Linked DNA regions of Variovorax paradoxus. The protein of the gene in region 1 interacts with the protein of each later gene in a pairwise test. Links are inferred from orthologs where the notes say so. Each region holds a gene or a part of one and is shown on either strand. Other genes may lie near its edges. The genes, in order: purT and AACL56_RS11040.

Region 1 (9,097 bases):
TTGGCGGCCACAGGGTGCGCCGCGTAGCGCACGATCACCATCTCGGCCTTCGGGTCGATGTAGATGCTCTGGCCGTGGATGCCGCGCGCCATGTAGGCGCCGTGCGGGTTGTGCGACACCCACCACATGTCGCGGTAGCTCCAGCCCTTGAGCAGCGGATAGCCGGCCTTCACGAATCTGGCCGGATCGCCGCCGCGCTGGATGTCCTCCACCACCGCCTTCGGAATCGCCTGCTGCCCGTTGGCGGAACGTCCGCCATTGCGCATCGTTTCGCCGAAGCGCGCCAGGTCGCGCAGCACCGTGTTCAGGCCGCCGCCACCCGACTCGGTGCCGATGCGGTCGACCATGAAGTACGCGTCCTGCTCGGCGCCGATGCGCCGCCAGATCTTCTCGCTCAGCAGATCGGCCAGCGACTGGTTGCTGGCGCGGCGAAGGATCCAGGCGAGCACCTCGGCGTTGACCGTCTTGTAGGCGAAGGCGTCGCCGTGCTCGCCTTCCTTCTTCAGCGTGACGAGGAACTCGTAGAACGACTTGGGCCCGGCGTAGTTCGGGCCCTGCGTGAGCATGCCGCCGGCGCGCGCGTAGTCCCAGATCTCCGCCTTCGGGTCGGCGTAGTTCTCGGAATAGTGCACGCCCACGGTCATGTCCATCACCTGGCGCACGGTGGCGTCGCCGTACGCCGTGTCCTTGAGTTCGGGGATGTACCTGACGACGGGCGCGGCCGGGTCGAGCTTGCCCTCGTCCGCGAGGATGGCCGCCAGCGTGCCCACGAAGGACTTGGTGACCGACATGGCGATGTGCGGGCGCTCGGGCGTGAGCGCGCCGAAGTACTTCTCGTAGACCACCTTGCCGCGGTGCATCACGAGGATGCCGTCGGTGTAGGTGCCCGAGATCATCTGGGCGAAGTTCAGCGTCTGCTCGCCGCCCAGGGGTTTGAAGGTGACCGCCTCGATGTCGTTGCGCGGCGCCGAAGGCAGCGGGCTGGCTGCGCCGCTGCCGCGCCACACGTTGGCCGTGGGCACGGTCTCGCGCACGTGCGAGAAGCTCCAGCGCGTGCGCGGAAACACGCCGCCCGCGGGGTTGTCGAAGGTGATGAGCTTGTCGGGCGGAGGCGGAAAGCCTTTCATCCAGCCCAGCGCGTCGACCGAGGTGGCGGCGGGGTCGGGCAGCGCGGCGGGCGCGGGTGTCTGGGCGGAGGTGGTGTTCACTGCAAGCAGGGTGAAGGCGGCGGCGAGCGCCGTGCGGATGAAGATCGGCATGGGGTTCGGGACGGGCAGGAGATCAACGGCCGCTGAAGCGCGCCGGGCGGCGTTCGACGAAGGAGCGCACGCCCTCGGCGGCGTCCTCGCTGTTGGACAGGCGCTTCTGCGTCTCGATGAATTCCGACACCGCGGCCAGCGGGCCGTGCTCGATGGCTTTCAGCACGTTGAGCCGCGTGGCCACCACCGCCAGTGGCGCCTGGGCCGCGATGCGCTGCGCAATGGCCAGTGCCGCGTCGAGCTCCTCGCCCGCCGGCACCACCTTCTGCACGAAGTTCAGGCGGTAGGCCTCGTCGCTGCCGAACTCGTCGGCCGTGAGCAGGTGCAGCATCGCGTTGCCCAGGCCCGCACGCTCGGCCATGCGCAGCGTAGCGCCGCCCGTGGCCATGATGCCGCGCTGCACTTCCATCTGCGAGAAGCGGCAGTTGTCGGCCGCCACCACGATGTCGGCGCCCAGCATCAGCTCGATGCCCACCGTGAAGCAGATGCCCTTCACGGCCACCACCATCGGCTTGGTGCGGCGGCGGTAGCCCTCGAGCCCGAAGTCGTGCGGCTCGACCAGGCCTTGCGGAATCGCCTTCTCGCCGCGCTTCATGTACTCGGCCACCGCCGGCAGGTCGAGGCCTGCCGTGAAATGGTCGCCGAAGGCATGCAGCACGCCCACGCGCAGTTCCGGATCGTCGTCCAGCCGGGTGTAGGCCTCGGCCAGCTGCTTGAACATCGGCGGCGTCCAGCCGTTGCGCTTGGCCGGCCGGTTGATGCCGATCAGCAGCACGTGGCCGAGCACCTGGGTGTCGATGCAGCCTTCGGCGGGCGGGGTGGTGGGGGTGGCGGTCATGGCGCTTGTCTCCTTGTTTTTTTAACGCCGGGTCAGTACGTATACACGCCGCGGCCGGTCTTGCGGCCTAGTTGGCCCGCGGCGACCATCTCCTTCAGCAGCGGGCAGGGGCGGTACTTGGAGTCGCCGAACTGCTCGAGGTAGACCTCCATCACCGCCAGGCACACGTCCAGGCCGATCATGTCGGCGAGCGCCAGCGGGCCGATGGGCTGGTTGCAGCCCAGCTTCATGCCGGCGTCGATGTCTTCCGCCGTGGCGATGCCTTCGGACAGCACGAAGAAGGCCTCGTTGATCATCGGCACCAGGATGCGGTTGACCACGAAGCCCGGTGCGTTCTTCACCGTGATCGGCGACTTGCCCAGGCGCTCGGCCAGTTCCTTCACCGTGTCGTGGGTGGCATCGCTCGTGAGGTAGCCGCGGATCATCTCCACCAGCGCCATCATCGGCACCGGGTTGAAGAAGTGCATGCCGATGAAGCGGTCGGGGCGCGAGGTGGCGGCGGCCAGCTGCGTGATGGAGATCGACGAAGTGTTCGAGGCGACGATCACTTCCGGCGCCAGCATCTCGTCGACCTGCTTGAGGATCTTGAGCTTGAGCGCGTGGTTCTCGGTGGCGGCCTCGATCACCAGTTGCGCGCTCTTCAGGTCTTCGTAGTTCGTCGAGCCCTGGATGAGCGCCAGCGCGGCGGTCTTCTGCTCGGCGGTGAGCTTCTCTTTCTTGATCAGGCGGTCGAGGCTGCCCGACACGGTGGCCAGGCCCTTGTCGACGGCGGCTTGCGCGATGTCGACCATCACCACCTTCACGCCGGCCACCGCGCAGGCCTGCGCGATGCCGTTGCCCATTGTTCCGGCGCCGATGATGCCGACAGTCTGGATAGCCATGAAAAACTCCTTGAGGAAAACAGAAAAGGGGGTCGCGCACGGCGGTCGCCGCGGCAAGCCGTCGATTGTGAATCAGCACCGCGGCGGCGCCGTTGCCGCGCGTGACACACCCGGCGCGCGGGTGGCTTACAGTGCTGCGGTTGCTTTTTTCCGTCCCCGTCTTTCTTTTCGATTCCAGACCATGACCACCCTCGGCACCCCCCTTTCCCCCTCCGCCACCCGCGTGATGCTGCTTGGCTCCGGTGAACTCGGCAAGGAGGTGCTGATCGCCCTGCAGCGCCTCGGCGTCGAGACCATCGCGGTCGACCGCTACGAGAATGCCCCCGGTCAGCAGGTGGCGCACCACGCGCGCACCATCACCATGAGCGACCCGGCGCAGCTCAAGGCGCTGATCGAGGCCGAGAAGCCCGCCCTGGTGGTGCCCGAGATCGAGGCCATCGCCACGCCGATGCTGCAGGAGCTCGAGGACGCCGGCGTGGTGCGCGTGATTCCCACGGCCCGCGCTGCCCGCCTCACGATGGACCGCGAAGGCATCCGCCGCCTGGCGGCCGAGACGCTGGGCGTGCCCACCAGCCCCTACAAGTTCTGCGACTCGCTGGCCGAGCTGCAGGCGGCCATCGACGGCGTGGACGGCAAAGGAATAGGCTACCCCTGCATCGTCAAGCCGGTGATGAGCAGCTCCGGCAAGGGCCAGAGCAAGATCGACGGCCCCGCCGACGTGCAGAAGGCCTGGGAATACGCCATGGCCGGCGGCCGTGTGAGTCATGGCCGTGTGATCGTCGAGGGCTTCATCGATTTCGATTACGAGATCACGCTGCTGACCGTGCGCGCCAAAGACGCAGCCGGTGCCGTGGAAACGAAGTTCTGCGACCCCATCGGCCATGTGCAGGTGAGCGGCGACTACGTCGAAAGCTGGCAGCCGCACCCCATGGCACCCGCCGCGCTGCAGAAGGCGCAGCAGATCGCGCAGGCCGTCACGGCCGACCTCGGCGGCCAGGGCCTGTTCGGCGTGGAGCTGTTCGTGAAGGGCGACGAGGTCTGGTTCAGCGAAGTCAGTCCGCGCCCGCACGACACCGGCATGGTCACCATGGCCACCCAGTGGCAGAACGAGTTCGAGCTGCATGCGCGCGCCATCCTCGGCCTGCCGGTCGATACGTCGCTCAAGAGCCCGGGCGCGAGCGCAGTGATCTATGGCGGCGTGGATGCCACCGGCATCGCCTTCGACGGCGTCGCCGAGGCCCTGCAGGTACCGGGCAGCGACATCCGCCTGTTCGGCAAGCCCGAGAGCTTCACCAAGCGCCGCATGGGCGTGGCGCTGGTGCACGCGGCCGACACCGACACCGCGCGCAAGCTGGCCAAGGAAGCCGCCTCGCGTGTGAAGCCACGTAAATAAAGGCTCGCCCCCAGGATTCGCGCACTTCGTGTCGCTACTCCTTCCCCCTACCGGGGGCAACACCAGAGGCCCGGCAAAGCCGGTTCCTCGGTGTTTCTGGACTCGCCCCCAGGATGCGCGCACTTCGTGTCGCTGCTCCTTCCCCCTACCGGGGGCAACACCGGAGGCCCGGCAAAGCCGGTTCCTCGGTGTTTCTGGACTCGCCCCCAGGATGCGCGCACTTCGTGTCGCTACGCCTTTCCCCTACCGGGGGCGACACCGACGGCCCGGCGAAGCCGGTTCCGTGGTGTCCATGGCTCGCCCCCGGGATTCGCGCACTTCGTGTCGCTACTCCCTCCCCCTGCCGGGGGCGACACCGACGGCCCGGCGAAGCCGGTTCCGTGGTGTCCCTGGCCTTGACCAGGCTGGCTTCGCGCATTGCGGGGACGTGTTCGCGGCGCACCGGCACACCGGCGTGCCACCGTCGGGGCCGCCATAGCCAGTTTCCGCAAGCCGCGCTTCCATGGCGCGGGCATGGTGCGGGAAGATCGAGCGACATTCGCTCGACCCCTCCCGGAGACTCCATGCTGCATCCCCAGGCGCGTGCCTTGCTCGACTTCATCGAGGCGCGCGGCATACCGCCGACCCATACCCTCTCGCCTGCGGACGCGCGCGCGTTCTATCGCGAGCGCCGTGCCACCACGCAACCGCTGCCCGCCGAAGTGGCGGAGGTGCGCGACCTGGCTGCCGAAGGCCCGCAGGGTCCTGTTCCGGTGCGGCTCTACCGGCCGCTGGGTTCGGGCGCCGGCCCGCTGCCGGTGCTGGTGTACTACCACGGCGGCGGCTGGGTCATCGGTGACCTCGACACGCACGACGTGCTGTGCCGTGAGCTGGCCAACGACGCCGGCTGCGCGGTGGTGGCGGTCGACTACCGCATGGGGCCGGAACACCGCTTCCCGGCCGCAGTGGACGACGTGCTCGCCGCCACGCGCTGGGTGCGCCGCGAATCCGCGGGGCTGGGGCTCGACGCGAGCCGCATGGCCGTGGGCGGCGACAGCGCCGGCGGCAATCTCGCGGCCGTGGTGGCGATCGCCGCGCGCGATGCGGGCAACCTGCCCCTCGTCTACCAGCTGCTGATCTACCCCGCCACCGACATGCGCCGCGGCCACCCGTCGCACCAGGCCAACGGGCAGGGCTACCTGCTGACGCGCGACACGATGGCCTACTTCCACGACCACTACATCACCGACGCTGCGCACGATCTCGACTGGCGCGCCTCGCCGCTGCTGCATACCGACCTGTCGAGGCTGCCGCCCGCACTGGTCGTCACCGCCGGCTACGACCCGCTGCGCGACGAAGGCGCGGCCTATGCCGAGGCGCTCACCACCGCCGGCAACAGGGCGGCGTACGTGTGCTTCGAGCGGCAGATCCATGGCTTCATCACCATGGGCAAGGTGCTCGACGAGGCCGGCACCGCGGTCGCGCTGTGCGCCAGTGAATTGCGCCGCGCGTTCGCGCAGGCCTAGGGAAAGTCCCCGCGCAAATCGATGTCGCGCGAGCGGCCCGCGCCGCTACGATCCAGCCAACAAAAAAACGCCACCGCAGAGTGGCGGTCCACCGATTGCAGGAGACAAGCACCATGCAGCGAACGAGGACGACGACGCCGCCCCCGGGTGGTGCCGCACGGCAGGGCGAACGGCTGATGTGGCTCACGCCGCACCGGGTGTTCTATGCCGGCCTGCTCGGCGCCGCGGCCGAGCGCACAATGGGTGGGCACGGCGTGTGCGTGTCGCCCGCCGGTGCGCCGCCCAACCGCATCCGCATCGGTGGCGGCGCGTGGCAGTCCGGCGAGCTCATCGTGGTGCCGCCGCACGTGCCGCACCAGGTGGAGAGCGAGCATCCGCTGATCTTCAGCCTGCTGATCGAGTCGGAGTCGGTCGACCCCGCGCGCATGCCGGCCTTCCTGCAGCACTGCGGCCCGGTGGAGGCGCCGGCGTTCGTGCAGCGCGTGCGCGATGCCCATGCGCGGCTGCTGGCCGCCTCTCAGCGCGGCACGGACTTCGATGGCTTCGACTTCGACAGGTTGTTCTTCGGCGAAGCGCTGGCGCCGCGCGTGCTCGATCCGCGCATCCGCAAGGTGGCCGAGGCCATCAACGCAGACCCCGCCGCGCCCACGTCGGCGGAAGACTGCGCGGCCTCGGTGCACCTGTCGTTCTCGCGCTTCCTGCATCTGTTCAAGCAGGAAACCGGCATGGCCTTTCGCGCATTCCGCGCCTGGAAGCGCGCGCGCAGCCTGCTGCGCTACGTGCGGCAGGCCTCCACGCTCACCGACATCGCGCTCGACACGGGTTACCCCGATTCGACGCACTTCAGCCATTCGATCCGCCAGGTCTACGGCCTCAAGCCCAGCGACATCCTGGCCGGCTCGCGCCGCCTCGCGCTGCACGACGCGGCAGGCGGCTTCCGGCACTGAGCACGAGGCGAAGGACCCATGCAGATCCTTCAACTCCTGCTGTCGGGCATCGCGCAAGGTTGCATCTACGGGCTGATCGCGCTGGGCTTCGTGCTCATCTACAAGGCCACCGAGACGGTGAGCTTCGCGCAGGGCGACCTGATGATGCTGGGCGCCTTCGGTGCTTTCGCGGGCATGTCGCTGTTCGGCATGCCGTTCTGGCTCGCCGCCATTCTTGCGGTGGTGGCCATGGCCGCCTTCGGCGTGCTGCTCGAGCTGGTGGTGATCCGGCCGATCCTGGGGCAGCCGCAGTTCTCGATCGTGATGCTGACCATCGGCATCGCCTACGTGGCGCGCGGGCTCGTCACCATGGTGCCGGGCATCGGCACCGAGACGCACACGCTGGCCGTGCCCTACAAGGACCAGATCTGGAAGCTCGGCGAGCTGGTGGTCAACCTGGAGCAACTGGCCATCATCATTGCCACGGCCATCCTGTGCGGCCTGCTGTTCGCGATGTTCCGCTACAGCAAGCTGGGCATCGCGATGCAGGCCTCGTCGCAGAACCAGCTCGCGGCCTATTACATGGGCATTCCGGTGAAGCGGCTCAACGGGCTGGTGTGGGGGCTGGCGGCAGCGGTGGCGGCCATCGCGGGCATGCTGCTGGCACCGATCACCTTCGTGCACGCGAACATGGGCTTCATCGGGCTGAAGGCGTTCCCGGCGGCGGTGGTGGGCGGCTTCGGCAGCCTGCCGGGCGCCATCGTCGGCGGGCTGGTGATCGGCATTGTCGAGTCGTTCGCGGGCTTCTACCTGCCCGACGGCTTCAAGGACACGGCGCCCTACATCGTGGTGCTGCTGATGCTCATGATCAAGCCGAACGGCCTGTTCGGCGAGAAGCTGCGCAAGAAGGTGTAAGTCTCATATGCGCTTCATCTTCAAGACAAGCTACGACCAGGACGTCCGCCTCGCCAAGCACGGAGGGCATGTGTTCTGCTACGGCCTGCTCGTGGCCTTCCTGCTGGCCGCGCCGTGGATCATCGATGAGTACTGGCTCGCTCAGCTGACCTTCGTGCTGATCTACGGCATCGTCGGTCTGGGGCTGATGCTGCTGGCCGGGTTCACCGGGCAGTTCTCCATCGGGCATGCGGCGTTCCTGGGAGCGGGTGCGTACACGCAGGGCGTGCTGACCAACCTGGGCGTGCCGTTCCCGCTCGCGCTCGTCGCTGCCGCCGCGCTGGCCGCGGCGGTGGGCGTGGTGGTCGCCTTGCCGGCGCTGCGCGTGAAGGGCATCTACCTGGGCATCGCGACGCTGTCGTTCGGCTTCATCGTCGAGGAGGTGTTCGCGCGCTGGGAGAGCGTGACGGGCGGCAACGCGGGGCTGCACGTGAAGTCGCCGCAGCTGTTCGGCTGGTCGCTGGGCTCGGGCGACGGCTTCTACTTCCTGTGCCTGGTGGTGGCGGTGCTCAGCACGCTGGGCATCCTGAATTTGCTGCGTTCGCCGACCGGGCGCGCCTTCGTGGCGATCCGCGACTCGGAGATCTCGGCGCAGAGCATGGGCATCCACCTGGCGCGCTACAAGACGATGTCGTTCGCGATCTCGGCCGCGCTCGCGGGGCTGGGCGGCGCGCTGTATGCGCACAAGCTGAGCTTCATCTCGCCGGACCAGTTCAGCATCCTGCAGTCGATCGATCTGCTGCTGATGGTGGTGATCGGCGGGCTCGGCTCGGTGCACGGCGCGTTCCTGGGCGCGATCTTTCTCATCGCGATGCCGCAACTGATCTCCATGGGCAAGGACTGGCTGCCTGCGGTCGTGGGTCAGGCGCCGGGGCTGCAGGGGCTCGTCTACGGGCTGGTGCTGATCGCGTTCGTGCTGTTCGAGCCGCTCGGGCTTTACGGCCGCTGGCTGAAGATCCGCACCTGGCTGCAGCTCTTTCCGTTCTACCGCAAGGGGCTGTTCAAGCGGCAGAAGTCGTTCACCAAGTCGGACCGGTTGAGATGACCCACCCCCGTTGCTCGCCCACTTCGTGTGGCCGCCTCCCCCCTCGAGGGGGCGCATCCGGCGGCCCGGCCAAGCCGGTTCCGCGGGCGCCTGCGAACAGGCAGCGCTGCGCGCGCCGCCGGGCATTCCCTCGCGCTCCGCGCCTGCGGCATGGAGTTGCCGAATGAGCCAGGACATCCTCCTGTCTGCGAGAGAGCTGAGCGTGCGCTTCGGCGGCGTGCTGGCGGTCAACAAAGTGAGCTTCGACGTGCGCCGCGGCGAGGTGTTCACGCTGATCGGCCCGAACGGCGCAGGCA
Region 2 (8,935 bases), 2.4 Mb from region 1 along the record:
ACGCGCAGCAGCGAGGCGTCGGCGGAACCCGCCGACCCTGCGTGAGCGGTGGTGCTCACGTCCTACTTGCCCCAGCTCAGGCGCGCGGGCTGCGCGGCCTGCGCACCGGCGGGCCGCTTCAGCTGGCGCTTGAACTGGCCCTGCGCGGAGGCGATCTGCGAATCGATCTGCCGCAGGCCCTTGAAGGCGCCGAACAAATTCACATCGATGAACTTCGCGGCGGCCGCATTGGTGCAGTTGAAGGAGAAGGTGGCGTCGAGGTCGGCGTGGCCGGCGGGCTCGGCCGGGTCCGGGTTGCCGAGGCCGAGCGCGCCGGAGCGCAGGTCGACGGGGCCGAGCTTGCAGTTGGCCGCGGGGTCGACGACGAACAGCTTGTCGGCCGAGCGCAACTGGGCCACCGCGTCCTCCACGGCCTTCTTCTCGGCATCGGTCTTGGGCGCGCGTTCGAAGCCGACGATGTTGTCCAGCGGCGACTCCATGTCGATCACCACCGTGGGGCCGTCGATGGCCACGTCGAGCTTGAGCTGGCCGTGAACGTGCGCGTGCTGCTGTTGCGCCTGGGCCGGCAGGAACGGGGCGGCCGCGAAAAGTGCGGCGGCCATTGCGAGACCGGCGGTGCGTTGCAGTGTCCGGAATCGTCGATTCGTCAATGTCATGGTTCAGCGCCTTGCCGGGTCGGCAGCCCCGGCGTGTTGCTCCATTCGCTCCAGCTGCCGGCATAGAGCGCGGTCGTCCCCAGACCCGCGATCTGCATCGCGAGCAGGTTGGGCACGGCGCTCACGCCACTGCCGCACTGATGGACAACGCTCGCCGGGTCCCGGCCCCCGAGCAGCGATTCGAACTCGGCGCGCAGTTGCGAGGCCGGCTTGAACTTGCCGTCTGGGCCGATGTTCTCGGCGAAGGGGCGGTTGAGTGCCCCCGGGATGTGACCGGCAATCGGGTCCAGAGGTTCCACCTCGCCGCGGTAACGTGCACCGGCGCGTGCGTCGATCAGGTTCTGGTCAGGCTGGCCGAGCCGGCGCACCACCGTGTCGGTGGTGACGAGCTTCGCGATCGGTTCGCCGGTGACGAAGTTCGACTGGAAGCGAGCGGGCTCCTCGCGGCCCGTGACTTCGCCGCCCGCGGCCTGCCAGGCCTGCAGGCCGCCGTCGAGCACGGCCACGGCGTCGTGGCCCATCCACTTGAGCATCCACCAGAGGCGCCCGCAGTAGTTGGCGCCGTTGCGGTCGTACACCACGGCCTGCATGCCGTTGGCAAAACCGATGCTCGACAGCCATTGCGCGAACTTCTCGCGGCTGGGCAGCGGATGGCGCCCGCCCGAGGCCGGAATCCCGTCGTCCTGCGCCACCACCACGTCGCCATGCGCGCCGGGTGCGCCATGCCTGGCGCTGAGGTCGGTGTCGAGGTTGGCGTAGTGAGCGCCCGGAATGTGCGCGGCGGCGTACTGCTGCGCGCCTGCCTCGGGCTTCATGAGATCGAAGCTGCAGTCGAACACCATGTGCGGGGTGTCGCCCGCCTGCAGCTGCTGGAACTGTTCGACGGAGATGAGGGTGGTGTACATGGTGCTTGCTCCTTCGAAAAGTGACGTCGTCGTTGCGTCTGTCAGTGTTCTTCCGCCGGCGCCTTGGGCACCGCCCGTTGTCGCAACACAGTTGCAGCAATGCCGCTGGCGATGATAAGGGCCATGCCGCCCCAGCCGGCGGCGTCGATGCGCTCGTGGAACACCAGCACGCCGTAGAACGCAGCGAAGACGATGCCCGAATACTGCAGGTTCGCGACCACCAGCGTACCGGCCTGGGTCTTGGCCGTGGCGTAGGCGCGCGTCATGCAAAGTTGTCCGAGGGCGGCGAGCAGGCCGATCGGCAGCAGCCACAGCGCATGCTGCCATGTCCATGCGCTGCCGCCCGAAAACCCCGTGGCGGCCGTGGCGAAAGCGCCGGCCACGGCCGAGCCGACCGCGAAGTAGAAGACGGTGCGCAACTCGGGCTCGCCGATGCGCGACAGCGCCACCACCTGCATGTAGGCGAAGGCGGCGGTCAGGCCCGACAGCAGGCCCAGCATGCCGGCGAAACCCTCGTTGCCGCTGACGCTGGGCTTGAGCATGAGCACCACGCCCACGAAGCCCGCGAGCACCGTCATGGCCAGCGCGCCCTGCAAAGGCGGTCGCTGGACCCGGCCGTCGCGCCCGGGCACCGGCACCCAGGCCAGCAGTGCGCCGCCCACGAGGAAGGCCGCGACCCACACGCTGCTCATGTAGTTGAGCGTGACCGCGGTGGCCAGCGGCATGTGCGCGATCGCATAGAACCACGCGCCCAGCGACACCACGCCGATGGTGCTGCGCCATGCGTGCATGCCGGGGTACCTGGTGGCCAGCGACACCCCGCGGCTGCGCGCCAGCAGCCACAGGAACACGATGCCGATCAGGCCGCGTCCCAGGACCATCTCGCCGCTGTTGAACCACTCGGAGGCGATCTTGACGACCACGCTCATCGTGGCGAACAGAAAGGCCCCCAGCACCATCCACAGCGCTTGCACTATTGGCTCTCCCCCAGACTTCGCGCACTTCGTGTCGCTTCTCCTGCCCCCTCGCCGGGGGCAACACCGGCGGCCCGGCGAAGCCGGTTCCGCGGTGTTCCCCGAACACCCGTCGATGCCGCGTTCATCGGCTCAGGCGTTCTGCATCGCGCTGCGGTACCACTCGTGGAACTGCTGCATGCCGTCTTCCATCGGGCTCTGGTAGGGGCCGGTCTCGTTGTCGCCGCGCAGCATGAGCGCGCGGCGGCCGGCGTCCATGCGCTCGGCGATCTCGTCGTCTTCCACGCAGGTTTCCATGTAGGCGGCCTGCTGGGCCTCGACGAACTCGCGCTCGAAGGCGACGATTTCCTCGGGATAGAAGAACTCGACCATGTTGAGGGTCTTCGTCGGGCTGACCGGGTGCAGCGTCGACACCGTGAGCACGTGCGGATACCACTCGACCATCACGTGCGGGTAGTAGGTGAGCCAGATGGCGCCGTACTTCGGCGGCTTGCCTTCGCGGTACTTGAGCAGCTGCTCCTGCCACTTCTGGTAGACAGGGCTGCCCGCGCGGCCGAGCCGGTTGGCCACGCCCACCGTCTGCACCGAGTAGCGCGGCTTGAACTCCCAGCGCAGGTCGTCGCAGGTGACGAATTGCCCCAAGCCGGGGTGGAACGGGCCGACGTGGTAGTCCTCGAGGTAGACCTCGATGAAGGTCTTCCAGTTGTAGTTGCACTCGTGCAATTCGACGCGGTCGAGCGCGTAGCCCGAGAAGTCGAGATCGGCTTGCGGTCCGAGTCCGGCCATGTCGGCGGCCACGTCGGGGCCGCAGCCGTCGGCGTTCTTTTCGAACAGCAGTCCGTTCCACTCGGTCAGCGGGTAGTTGTGCAGGTTCAGGCAGGGGTCCTGCTCGAAGTGCGGGGCGCCGATCAGCGTGCCGGTGGTGCGCGAGTCGCTCGCGGCATAGGTCCAGCGATGCAGCGGGCAGACGATGTTGCCGCCGGTCTGGCTGTCGAGCTGGCCCCGGCCCTTCAGGATCAGGGCCTGGCGGTGGCGGCACACGTTGGAGATCAGCTCCACGCCCTTGGGCGTGTGCACCAGCGCGCGGCCCTGGTGCTCCTGGGGCAGCGTATGGAAATCGCCCTTTTCGGGCACGGCCAGGCGATGGCCGACATAGCGGGGCCCTCGCGCAAAAAGGTTCTGCATTTCGCGGGCATAGAGGGCCTCGTCGAAATACGCGGAAACTGGAAGTTGGCTCGCGGCCTGCTGCAGTTGAAGACTTAAATCAGACATGGAGGACCTGACCAAGCTCCCCACAGGGAGAGAAGAAGAAAAAAGAACGGAAAGGCGCCGCCTGTGTGGTTCGGCGGCCCGAAGAGGGTGCTGACTTCGTCAACGAGAGAAGTTCGCATTGTACCCGGGGGGCACTTTTTTGCCCCTCGCCTTTTTGTCCGGCTTCGGGGTGCCTGCGGCGGGCGCCCGGGTCACCGTCCTAAAATGCCCGGTTTCACCCACGTTTCGCTTGCATGCCCAAGGTGCCTTCTCCTTCCCCGACCAGCCCGGCGGCAACGCCCGATACCGGCCCGCTGCCTGCCAGCTACGAGGCCGGACTCCAGGAACTGGAACAGCTGGTGGCGGAACTCGAATCGGGCCAGCTGCCGCTCGACCAGTTGCTCGGCAGCTACCAGCGCGGCGCCGCGCTGCTCGCCTTCTGCCGCGACAAGCTGCAGGCGGTCGAGGACCAGATCAAGGTGCTCGACGCGGGCAGCCTCAAGGCCTGGGCGGCCGAATGAGCGCCGCGACGATGAATCCCCCCCATTGGGACGCGAAGACCCTGGCCGGATGGAGCGAACCCCACCTGGCGAATGTCGAATCGGCGCTGTCGCGCTGGGTCGGCGTCGATGCGCCGGTGCTGCTCGGCGACGCGATGCGCTATGCCGTGCTCGACGGCGGCAAGCGGCTGCGGCCGCTGCTGGTGCTGGCGGCCAGCGAGGCCGTCGGCGGCAACACTGTCGCGGCCCTGCGCGCGGCCTGCGCCACCGAGCTGATCCACGCCTATTCGCTGGTGCATGACGATCTCCCGTGCATGGACAACGACGTCCTGCGCCGCGGCAAACCCACGGTGCACGTCAAGTTCGGCGAGGCCGACGCGCTGCTGGCCGGCGATGCGCTGCAGGCCCTGGCCTTCGAGCTGCTCACGCCCGAAGGCGACGAGATTCCACCCGCGATGAAGGCCTCGCTGTGCCGCCTGCTCGCACGCGCCGCGGGCAGCCAGGGCATGGCGGGCGGCCAGGCGATCGACCTCGCCAGCGTCGGCATCGCACTGAACGAAGCGCAACTGCGCGAAATGCACCGCCTGAAGACCGGCGCGCTGCTGCAGGGCAGCGTGGAGATGGGCGCTGCATGCGGCCCTGTCTCATCGGCCGCGCTGGCTGCGCTGCGCGACTACGGCGCGGCCATCGGCCTCGCGTTCCAGGTGGTCGACGACATCCTCGATGTCACCGCCGACTCGCAGACCCTGGGCAAGACCGCCGGCAAGGACGCAGCGGCCGACAAGCCCACCTACGTCTCGCTGCTCGGCCTCGACGGCGCGCGCGCCCAGGCCCGCCAGCTGCTGGCCGACGCGCTCGCCGCGCTGGAACGAAGCGGGCTGGCCGACACCGCAGCGCTGCGCGCATTGGCCCACATGGTGGTCGACCGAGATCGCTGAGAGAGAAAAGAACAACCCTTCATGGCTCCGCTGCTCCCCACACTCCACGACCCCGCACCGATCCGCAAATACGACCGGGCCCAACTGCGCCAGCTCTCCGACGAAGTGCGCGCCTGCGTGCTCGACAACGTCTCGCGCACCGGCGGCCACCTGAGTTCCAACCTCGGTACCGTCGAACTCACGGTCGCGCTGCACCATGTGTTCAACACGCCGCACGACCGGCTGGTGTGGGACGTGGGCCACCAGACGTACCCGCACAAGATCCTGACGGGCCGGCGCGAGCGCATGCCCACGCTGCGCCAGATCGGCGGCATCTCGGGCTTTCCGCAGCGCACCGAGAGCGAGTACGACACCTTCGGCACCGCGCACTCGTCGACCAGCATCTCGGCCGCCTTGGGCATGGCCATGGCCGCGAAGCAGAAGGGCGAAGACCGCCACACCGTGGCCATCATCGGCGACGGTGCGCTCACGGCCGGCATGGCCTTCGAGGCCCTGAACAACGCGGGCGTGTGCGACTGCAAGCTGCTGGTGATCCTGAACGACAACGACATGTCGATCAGCCCGCCGGTGGGTGCGCTCAACCGCTACCTCGCGCAGCTGATGAGCGGCAACTTCTACGCCGCCGCCAAGAGCGTCGGCAAGAGCGTGCTGCGCAATGCGCCGCCGCTGTTCGAACTGGCCAAGCGCCTCGAGCAGCATGCCAAGGGCATGGTGGTGCCGGCCACGCTGTTCGAGCAGTTCGGCTTCAACTACGTCGGCCCTATCGACGGCCACGACCTCGACTCGCTGGTGCCCACGCTGGAGAACCTCAAGCACCTCGACGGCCCGCAGTTCCTGCACGTGGTCACCAAGAAGGGCCAGGGCTACAAGTTGGCGGAGGCCGACCCCGTGGCCTACCACGGCCCCGGCAAGTTCGATCCGCAGGTGGGCCTGGTCAAGCCGACCGCCGTCGCCAAGCAGACCTTCACGCAGGTGTTCGGCCAGTGGCTGTGCGACACCGCCGCCGCCGATGGCCGCCTCGTGGGCATCACGCCCGCGATGCGCGAGGGCTCGGGACTCGTGGAGTTCGAGAAGCGCTTCCCCGAGCGCTACTACGACGTCGGCATCGCCGAACAGCACGCCGTGACCTTCGCGGCCGGCCTCGCCTGCGAGGGGCTGAAGCCGGTGGTGGCGATCTACTCGACCTTCCTGCAGCGCGCCTACGATCAGCTGATCCACGACGTGGCGATCCAGAACCTGCCGGTGGTGTTCGCGCTCGACCGCGCCGGGCTGGTGGGCGCCGATGGCGCGACGCATGCGGGCGCGTACGACATCCCGTTCCTGCGCTGCATTCCCAACATGAGCATCGCGTGCCCGGCCGACGAGCGCGAAACGCGCCAGCTGCTGAGCAGCGCCTACGAGCAGAACCATCCGGTGGCCGTGCGCTATCCGCGCGGCTCGGGTGCCGGCGTGGCGCCGCACCTCACGCTGGAATCCCTGCCTCTGGGCAAGGGCGAAGTCCGCCGCGAAGGCAAGCGGATCGCCGTTCTTGCCTTCGGCACGTTGCTGTACCCCGCACTCGCCGCCGCCGAGTTGCTCGATGCCACCGTGGTCAACATGCGCTGGGCCAAGCCGCTGGATGTCGAGCTGCTGCTGAAAGTGGCGGCCACGCACGACGCCATCGTCACGCTGGAAGAGGGCGCCATCATGGGTGGCGCCGGCAGCGCGGTGCTGGAGGCCCTGCAGGCTGCCAATGTGCAGAAGCCGGTGCTGCAGCTGGGCCTGCCCGACCGCTTCATCGAACACGGCGACCCGGCCAAGCTGCTGTCGGGCATCGGGCTCGATGCGGCAGGCATCGAAAAATCCATCGCCGACCGCTTCGGCCGCGCCTGAGTTTTCGGTATTGCTCTTTCCCCTCCCGGGGAAAGGCTGGGATGGGGGCAAGCGGCTCCAAAGCTGCGCGGCGTTGAAGGCCGCGTGCCCCCGCCCCGACCCTCCCCCGGAAGGAGGGAGAAAGAAAAGACAGCCGGCTCAGCTGCCCAGGTAAGCGTCCTGCACCTTCGGGTTGCCCAGCAGCTCGCGCCCCGTGCCTTCCAGCACGATGCTCCCGGTCTCGATCACATACGCCCGGTCCGCGATCTTCAGCGCCTGGCGCACGTTCTGCTCCACCAGGAAGATCGTCAGCCCCTGCCGGTTGATCTCGCGCAGCGTGCGGAAGATGTCCTGCACGATGATCGGCGCGAGGCCCATCGAAGGCTCGTCGAGCAGCAGCACGCGCGGCTTGGCCATCAGCGCGCGGCCGATGGCCAGCATCTGCTGTTCGCCGCCCGACAGGTTGCCCGCCAGGCCGTCGGCCCGGTCCTTCAGCACCGGGAAGAGCGCGTAGATGCGTTCCAGGTCGGCCGCGCGCGCGGCCGCGCCGTCGCGCCGCGTGTAGGCGCCGAGCTCCAGGTTGTCGCGCACCGTCAGCGTGGTCAGCGTGGCGCGGCCCTCGGCCACCTGCACCACGCCGCCGGCGACGATCTTGTGCGGAGACAGCGCGGTGATGTCCTGCCCCGCGAAGGTCACGCGGCCGGATGCCTTCTTCACCAGGCCCGACAGCGCCAGCAGCGTGGTCGACTTGCCGGCGCCGTTGGCGCCCACGAGCGTGGTGATCTGCCCTTCGTGCAGTTCGAAGTCGATGCCCTTCACGGCTTCCACGTGGCCGAAGGACACCTTCAGGTCCTTCACCTGCAGCAGGGGGGGCGTCATGGTGCCGCTCATGCCGCTGCCTCCTCGTTCGTGGCTTCGTCGTCTTCGCGGCCCAGGTAGGCCTCGATCACCTGCGGGTCGTTGCGGATCGCGTCGGGGCCGCCGCGCGCGATGATGCGCCCGAAGTTCAGCACCGCGATCTGCTGGCACAGGCCCATCACGAAGCGCATGTCGTGCTCGATCATGAAGACCGTGAAACCGCGCGTGGCGATGTTCTCGATCTCCACCATCAGCTCGCTCTTCTCGGTGCTGTTCATGCCCGCCACCGGCTCGTCGAGCAGCAGCAGCTTGGGGTCGGTGGCCAGCGCACGCGCCAGCTCCAGCTTGCGCTGGTCGCCGTAGGAAAGGTTGTCGGCCACGTCGTCGGCCTTGTGGTCGAGCCTGACCCAGCTCAGGAGTTCGCGGGCGCGGTCGCGTGCGCGCTTCTCCTCGCTGCGGAACAGGCCGGAGCTCGCCAGCAGGCCGAAAGGGCCGTAGCGCAGCTTGGCGTCCATGCCCACGATCACGTTCTCCAGCAGCGACATCTCCTTGAAGATGCGGATGTTCTGGAAGGTGCGCGCGATGCCGCCGCGGGTGATCTGGAAGGGCTTGCGGCCCGCCAGGTCCTGGCCCTCGAAGTGGATGGTGCCGCTGGTGGTCGGCAGCAGGCCGGTGATCAGGTTGAACACCGTGGTCTTGCCGGCGCCGTTCGGACCGATCAGCCCGAAGATGCCGCCCTTGGGAATGTCGAGGTTCACGTCCTGCAGGACCTTGAGCCCGCCGAAGTGGCGCGACACGCCCTTCAATGTCAGAAGCGTATCGCTCATGCTGCGCTCCCCTTGCGGCCGAACCACTGGCGGATGCGCGCCGGGTCCCAGATGCCCTTGGGCAGGAACAGCACGATCAGCACCAGGATGAAGCCGTTGACCACCAGGCGGAAGGCCCCCAGGCCGCGCAGCGTTTCCGGCAGCAGCGTGAGGATGGTGCCGCCCAGCACCGGGC

What was found.
Region 2: the proteins of purT (region 1) and AACL56_RS11040 interact in binary tests that used the Escherichia coli proteins (3 or more experiments, as listed by UniProt). The link is inferred for Variovorax paradoxus from one-to-one orthologs.

What each region holds. Positions count from the first base shown.
Region 1 is NZ_LR743507.1:32,361-41,457, reverse strand. The notes cover bases 2,266-5,265. They hold purT (formate-dependent phosphoribosylglycinamide formyltransferase), read left to right. Parts: upstream 2,266-3,159; coding sequence 3,160-4,371; downstream 4,372-5,265. Other genes in these bases: AACL56_RS00220 (alpha/beta hydrolase), read left to right, coding at 4,935-5,265; AACL56_RS00230 (3-hydroxybutyryl-CoA dehydrogenase), read right to left, coding at 2,266-2,978. Outside these bases: AACL56_RS00240 (serine hydrolase domain-containing protein), read right to left, coding at 1-1,259; AACL56_RS00235 (crotonase/enoyl-CoA hydratase family protein), read right to left, coding at 1,282-2,097; more of AACL56_RS00230, read right to left, coding at 2,130-2,265; more of AACL56_RS00220, read left to right, coding at 5,266-5,876; AACL56_RS00215 (helix-turn-helix domain-containing protein), read left to right, coding at 5,990-6,823; AACL56_RS00210 (branched-chain amino acid ABC transporter permease), read left to right, coding at 6,842-7,717; AACL56_RS00205 (branched-chain amino acid ABC transporter permease), read left to right, coding at 7,725-8,801; AACL56_RS00200 (ABC transporter ATP-binding protein), read left to right, coding at 8,965-9,097. UniProt on the Escherichia coli protein: Involved in the de novo purine biosynthesis. Catalyzes the transfer of formate to 5-phospho-ribosyl-glycinamide (GAR), producing 5-phospho-ribosyl-N-formylglycinamide (FGAR). Formate is provided by PurU via hydrolysis of 10-formyl-tetrahydrofolate.
Region 2 is NZ_LR743507.1:2,441,740-2,450,674, forward strand. What follows is about bases 3,426-6,263. They hold AACL56_RS11040 (polyprenyl synthetase family protein), read left to right. Parts: upstream 3,426-4,303; coding sequence 4,304-5,224; downstream 5,225-6,263. Other genes in these bases: AACL56_RS11030 (aromatic ring-hydroxylating oxygenase subunit alpha), read right to left, coding at 3,426-3,807; xseB (exodeoxyribonuclease VII small subunit), read left to right, coding at 4,041-4,307; dxs (1-deoxy-D-xylulose-5-phosphate synthase), read left to right, coding at 5,246-6,263. Also shown: AACL56_RS11010 (ABC transporter ATP-binding protein), read right to left, coding at 1-59; AACL56_RS11015 (DUF2796 domain-containing protein), read right to left, coding at 63-602; AACL56_RS11020 (sulfurtransferase), read right to left, coding at 653-1,561; AACL56_RS11025 (DMT family transporter), read right to left, coding at 1,603-2,520; more of AACL56_RS11030, read right to left, coding at 2,668-3,425; more of dxs, read left to right, coding at 6,264-7,096; AACL56_RS11050 (ABC transporter ATP-binding protein), read right to left, coding at 7,235-7,966; AACL56_RS11055 (ABC transporter ATP-binding protein), read right to left, coding at 7,963-8,760; AACL56_RS11060 (branched-chain amino acid ABC transporter permease), read right to left, coding at 8,757-8,935.